3 regions of the Neobacillus sp. YIM B06451 genome follow, and region 1 is predicted to be linked to each of the others. Evidence: predicted binding sites of a transcription regulator. Region 1 holds the regulator's gene; each other region holds the start of a gene.
The links. Region 1 encodes LexA, which represses DNA repair genes until DNA is damaged. Its sites were predicted from a motif close to CGAACATATGTTCG; they were not measured.
Positions count from the first base shown of each region.

Region 2: the regulator LexA is predicted to act here: its motif matches at 1,269-1,282, upstream of RB160_RS10200 (malate synthase).
Region 3: the regulator LexA is predicted to act here: its motif matches at 1,280-1,293, upstream of RB160_RS14545 (YhjD family protein).

Region 1 covers NZ_JAVFKJ010000001.1:493,854-496,131, forward strand. Annotated here, with positions in the region: gene RB160_RS02300 (hypothetical protein) at 615-842, shown strand; gene lexA (transcriptional repressor LexA) at 889-1,509, opposite strand; gene yneA (cell division suppressor protein YneA) at 1,666-1,995, shown strand; gene RB160_RS02315 (YneB family resolvase-like protein) at 1,998-2,278, shown strand, end outside.
Region 2 covers NZ_JAVFKJ010000004.1:94,340-96,617, forward strand. Annotated here, with positions in the region: gene RB160_RS10190 (GNAT family N-acetyltransferase) at 1-168, shown strand, start outside; gene RB160_RS10195 (hypothetical protein) at 445-801, shown strand; gene RB160_RS10200 (malate synthase) at 1,368-2,222, shown strand.
Region 3 covers NZ_JAVFKJ010000008.1:72,332-74,609, forward strand. Annotated here, with positions in the region: gene RB160_RS14540 (S9 family peptidase) at 1-1,031, opposite strand, end outside; gene RB160_RS14545 (YhjD family protein) at 1,322-1,705, shown strand; gene RB160_RS14550 (competence protein ComK) at 1,702-2,274, opposite strand.

The sequences.
Region 1 (2,278 bases):
GCTGTGATTTTGTGTTTCTGGATGCAGGTCATAGTTGTTTCTAAGATGGCCATTCTAAAACTAGATGAAAATCGTAGATGTTTCTAAGCTGTAAGGTTTTGTATCTTGGTGCCAATCTTAGGTGCTTCTAGGCTGTGATGCTGTGTTTCTGGATGCGAATCATAGCAGTTTCTAAGATGACCATTTTGTATCTTGATGAAAATCGTAGATGTTTCTAAGCTGTAAGGTTTTGTATCTTGGTGCCAATCTTAGGTGCTTCTAGGCTGTGATGCTGTGTTTCTGGATGCGAATCATAGCAGTTTCTAAGATGACCATTTTGTATCTTGATGCAAATCGTAGATGTATCTAGCTGGATCCCTTGTCAATGACGATGCGATTATTTCCCACTAATGCGTCTAGGTTGTTCAATCTCGTTGTGTTCTTGCTGTTCATTGCGATGTTTGACTAAGCAATCTTGTGATGGCTTTTTTTGAAATCGATTGCTGTTGAAGTTTTTCTGTATCTTTAAAATAACAGATTCAAGGTTAAAAATGTTCGTATGTTGTTTATGTTCACAAAGCTGTAAAAACAAAGTGACAAACTTTTGAATTTCCGAACTTTGAGGGGGTATCAGCATGATCAGAATGGCGGTTGCAGGTGCGGCTGGGTTCGTATTAGTTTTTATTGAATCCTATCTTGTGATGATTTTAAAGGGGTATAAAACAATAGAGTTTGGGGGCATAAGCCCATTTGTCGGAGTTTGGGCAATGAATTTCTTCCTGGTTTTCTCAATCCTTACCCACGCGAAGCTTTGGTATGACGAGCGGGCACAGCAAAGGGAAGAAGCCCAGACGGAACAATAAATCTATAGAAGCAAAGAAAAACAGGCTATCCGCAATAGCCTGTTTTTTAATGGATGCTCCGGTATACGCCGATAACTTTTCCCAAAATGGATACTTCCCTAAGGATGATAGGCTCCATGGTGGGGTTTTCCGGCTGGAGGCGGATATAGTCTTTTTCTTTGTAAAATCTTTTACACGTAGCTTCGTCCTCTTCTGTCATTGCGACAACGATATCGCCATTATTTGCTGTCTTCTGCTGCTTTACAATGACATAGTCCCCATCAAGGATACCAGCTTCAATCATACTTTCCCCCATAATTTCAAGCATGAAAACCTGCTCGTCCGAAGGGACCATTGTTTCGGGAAGTGGGAAATACTCCTCGACATTTTCAACAGCGGTGATAGGCTGACCCGCAGTAACACGCCCGACGACTGGAACATTGACGACCCGGACTTTCGGGATGTATGCTTCATCCGCTTCAAGAATTTCAATTGCCCTTGGTTTCGTCGGGTCCCTTCTAATGAGGCCCTTCATTTCCAGCCGTTCCAGGTGGCCGTGTACGGTCGAGCTTGAGGCAAGCCCCACTGCTTCACCGATTTCACGGACGGACGGCGGATAACCCTTTCTTTTTACTTCGCTTTTAATATAATCAAGGATCTCCTGCTGCCTCTTCGATATTTTAGCCATAAATGGAAACACCTCTTCTGGTATTGTTACCTAATTATAGCATGGGTTGGACAAAGATACAAACATAAGTTCGAGTTTTTTCATTGACATCAAACAGATGTTCGGATTATAATCAAATCAAATAAACCGAACATACATTCTTAAGGGGTGCGTCCAATGAAGAAACTTTTAATAAATAACTCTTACGTCGTACTTTTGATTTTTTTCAGCAGCCTATGTGCGGGAGCGGTATCGTACTTTAGCAAACCTGCAACTGAAGATACATACATGACCATTACAGTAAAAGAAGGGGATTCCATTTGGGCGGTTGCGGAGGAGCTTGCCGAACGCCATTCGATGGACCGGTCTGATATTATAAACTGGGTAAAGAAAAACAATGAACTCGCGAGCGATACGATTTATCCAGGGGACAAAATCATTGTCCCTATTAAAAAGCTCACCATTAGCGAGGGGCAGCAGCTAGCAAGTGTTGGAAAGGATGAGTAAATATGGGGAACAAGGGCGTCCGGGCAGCGATATATTGCCGAGTCAGCACAGAAAAGGAAGCCCAGGAAACGTCCCTTGCAAGGCAGGAGGAGGAACTTCTTGCTCTTGCGGAAAGGCACGGTTTTGAAAAGGCAGCGGTCTACATGGAGCAGGCAAGCGGATATTCCCTTGAAAGGGAGGGGCTCCTCGAACTGCTTAGCCTTATAAAGGATGGGGAAATTGATGCCGTTCTTATTCAGGATGAAACAAGGCTTGGCAGGGGAAATGCGAAAATAGCCATTCT
Region 2 (2,278 bases), on a different contig from region 1:
CTAGAATTTGGTTTTAACGAGCTAGGATTAACGAGAATAATAGCAACTATTTATCACAAAAACGCCCCTTCAATTAAAGTAGCGGAACGTATTGGAATGAAGTTCGAAAAAAGAACCTTCGTAGGAAAAAGTGATGATGTTATCTATTCAATTCATAAAAATGATTAGATACTGCGATTACCACGCAATCCACAAAACCCACTACTAATATAATTGATGTGGAAAGTGAGATTGCTGAGGTTTGTAAGGGATTTTCAGAGGTAGTAAAAAAAAAATAATTTATTAATCGAATTATTTATTCTGGTATCGCTTTGTCTTAATGGAAATTTATTTAGAAGTGTTATTACTATAGTTAAAAAATCTATATAGTAACACTATGGAGGTAAGTATGGTAAGAAGAATACGTGCTTTTGAAATTGAAGACAATACAAAAGTGGTTGCAATTTGGGGATTGAAGAATTAAAAAAAGTGGATCTTAGAGAAAATAACTATGAGCATGAAATAACAACAAAATATCATTCAAATCAAAATGCAATTCAAACTTTTTATAACTTAAAATTTAGGGATGCAGTGGAATTCAACATAGTTTTAAGTTTTGATCAACAAAGCCTGGCGATTGATTATCTACTAAAGCGTTGCCCACTTTTCTTAATTTATAATCAAGCTAGCAATGATCCTATTGCTGATATAAAGAGCTTTGCTAAGTATTCTGGTTTATTTGACGGAACGACAATATTAAGTCTCCCGGAACAAGTACTCAACGATATAAAAAAGTTTAAAGATATCTTTTTAAGCAATTAACCAACCATTTTTACTAAATCAGGCACGTCATTATACATAATTAAACTAATTTGCTATGGATGTTTATATTGAAATAAAACATCCATACTTTTTAAAATACTGATAAACTCGCCAACATCTACTTGTGTTGTCAATTACAGTCCACACATGTAGAGTGTGTCTCGCAGATAATATTAAGATAGTAAATGAGGCAAGAGCTATACACTCTTGCCTCTAATTTATTTTAGGATTGGTAAACCGAGAATGGATAATTGATGAAGTTATTTCAAATATGTAAATAGAATAAAATTTTCATTTTACCTCACGACAAAACATGTTGTCAACAATAAATTTGTGTTATTTTTGAATAAATGTTACAATAGTCTTACAATTGTTTTTTAATCGTATTCCGAATTCAGCTGTACTTTTTGCAGATAGAATTATGGATACGGTTTTTTTAATATCTTTTTTTTAAACGAAAAAAAAATCAAACAATTGTGTGAGCTTTAAAGGAATTTAGGTGAATAAAATTATCAATTTACTAACTAGTAGTAGTCGAGTTTTTATTTACAAGGAGGACTAGAATATTGAATCTAATCAATAAGAAAGTTACACACAAGCGTTTTGGCCTAGGTAGTATAGTGAAACATAATGATTCTCGTATTGTCATAAACTTCGCATCAGAAAATAAAAAGTTTGTTTTCCCCGATGTATTTGAAAAGCACCTAAAACTGCATGATAAAGTTGCTGCTAATTCACTCGAAAAAGTTATACAAAAAATGGAAGTCGAACGAAAAGAGGAAGAATGGAAGAAGGAAGAGGAAAAAAAGCTACAACAGAAAAAACTGGAGCTTCGCTGGGAACATGAAAAACTTATGAAAAATCATAAACTTCATCCTGAATCCCAAATGGTTTTTTGGTGTGACACAGAAGAACAGAATAATTCCTTTTCAGAATGGAAGGTTTTTTCAGGCGTATTAAAAAGTGGTAAAAACCAGGGGAAGCCAAATAAACCCATTCGCTTGCATCAAAATAGCGCTGTCCTGTTAACAACAAGAGATTCCAGTTTGCCTGAACAAGACAGGCGTATCTTAGGTGTCTATATGGTGAATGAAAACTTTATCGGTAAGCTTTGTGAAGATGGATTTATTCCCGCTCATTCAACATACAGACTCCAACTTACTGAAAAAGAGTCGGAACAGATGCTTTTCTGGAACTATTACGTAAATGAGAAATTGCCCCACAGAATAACATGGAATACAGGTAAATACCGTTATTTTGATAATTTATGGATGGCTCAAATTTTGCTTGATATCGTTTCGCTGAAAAGTGACCCGAAGGAACGAGAACTGGCACAACAATTTTTCGAACATTTTTGTAAAATGAATCAGATAACCGAGCAAGAGTTGCCAAAGCCTAATGGCGCTTTATTGCGTGTTTAGCCGTTAGCAAAAATTAATAACTTTAACGAAGTTTATTTTAGAAGAAGGCAACTAAC
Region 3 (2,278 bases), on a different contig from region 1:
TAAAGTTCCCCTTCCACGTTTCCGAAATAGACTACCGTGTTTCCAAGGTCGCTGACGATAAAATAAAAACTTTTGCTGTCATCCGCCCAGAGGATTCCCGGCGAAACCGTACCCTGAAGGAAATCGCCTCCGAGCACCGGAGCAATCGTCGCATCAAGATCCCCTGTTACGCAGGTAAAGGATTCCGATTCAACATCGTATAGCCAAACCCTCGACAATGTCGCATTTTTATACTCCATGTCATGGCCGGACAGTGCGATTGTCTTTCCATCCGGCGACCAGGAAGCATTTGAGAAGGAGAGTTCACCCGAATCGATTTTCTTAAGCTCGCCCGATTCCGTTTCGAGGAAGTAAAGGTCGAGCCTGAATGAGTTATCCTTATCTTCGCTGTAATCAGCGCCTACGGCAAGCCGCTTTCCATCAGGGGACCAGCAGAACAGATAATGGTCGTACGGCCCATCCGTCAGCTGGGTGACTTCGCCTGTTTCCACATCGACAGCTGCGATTTGCCGGTATTTCCCTTTCCAAAAACCTTCCCCATCCGATTTATATTTCATTTTAGTTACTTCAAGAGGCTCAAGCTTATTCTTGTCTTTCTCTTTCTTTTCTTCCTCTTTATCGGTCACCTTTTTCCCGTTTTCCACCGATGCCTGGAAAGCGATTCGCTTCCCGTCCGGCGACCATACAGGTGACCCCGCCCCGCTCGGAAGGTCTGTCAGCTGCTTCGCTTCCCCTCCGCCAGTACCGATGACGTAAATTTGGTTCTTACCGCTTCGGTTGGAAACGAACGCAAGCTGCGAGCCATCCGGGGACCACCGAGGGGAATGGTTTTTATTTTTTCCATAAGTCCATTGGGCCGGCTGTTTATCGCCGCTCGTATCCACAGTGAAAATATTTGAAAAGTAATCTCCCTTTTCCTCACAAATGCTTGTTTCCGTATAGGCGCAAACCTTACCATCAGGTGAAAGCCTCGGGTCTGCAAGTGATTTTAATTCATATAAATGCTCCGCTTTGATTCCTGTCTTGCCCATCAAATTCCCACCTTTTTATGTAGTAATTAAGTATTTCGATAACAGAAATACTTTTTCCTTCTTATTTTTTTAAAATAGAAAAATTCTTTGTCCTAAACAATAAAATGCCGGAATAAAAGGAATACTAATCCATTGGGAAGGCATGGAATTTTAAAAAGAAATGGATTTCCGGGACTGTTTCGGTTAAAAAAACCTGTGTCCTCTTCCTTGGCTATTGCGAATTGCAAACAGATTTTGTATGATATTTACGAACATGCGTTCTGTTCTATGATGAAGGGAGCCGGGGTAAGATGACAAGAATACCTGAAAAAGACCGGGATATTATGGAGCAGGCCATTTATCTTCCAATGGTGCTGACTGTCCTGAACCGGGATCTTTCCGTCATTCAAGCGAGCCCGTTCAAGCTGAGGAAACCCTACCTGGAATTGGTTGAGGAGACAATGAAGGCGGTCCAGAAGGAACTTGCGGAGGTGAAAGCGTATATGAAAGCCCATCAATTGAAAGTGACGGAAACGAAACGGGACGATGCTTTTACTATGTTCCTGTTCCTTTATAAAGGCTATGAGGAATATCATAACTACTTTAATCCGCGTATCCGGAACAAAGTCCAGGAACTGATGGAATATTATTTAATTGGCAGGCATCTGTCCCGTACTGGCGAATCCATCCACTAGCCCCTGGTCCGGTAATCAAAAAACTGTCCATATTCACGGTGCTGTTCAGACGCTTCCATCATTTTTGACTTTTGGAAATAGAAGGACTTTCTCTCCATATGTTCAATCCGCTGCATCAGCTTGGTCCTTAGCAACGCCGTACGAAGCAACTGATTTTCAAAGGAACTGTAGGAAACAGGAAACGGGTAGGAATGTTTATTTTGGAAAGTGACGAGTGTGTCTTCGGTGGATGTCCGGTTGTGGTGTAAAACATGTTCATGGGAAATCCAAATGCACTCTGGCCGGTTTGGCGAGGTGGTGGGGAAAAAATAGATGAAGTTCGTGGGGTCAATAGCAATGGGAACTTTATGGGTGATGCCGATGAGCTGCTTCGTCCCTTCTTTTCTCCCCTCAAAAGAACTTCCGAAATATTCACAGCTCTTTTTGATAATCTCGATCGGTTTGAAGGGTGAAAGGTACTCATCATTGACTTCAACTATTTGCGAGTAAACCTTCGTTCCATACACGAACGGCTTAATGAACATGGTGCATGGATTGATCTCATATTCTTCAATTTGCCTTTGCCTCATATCA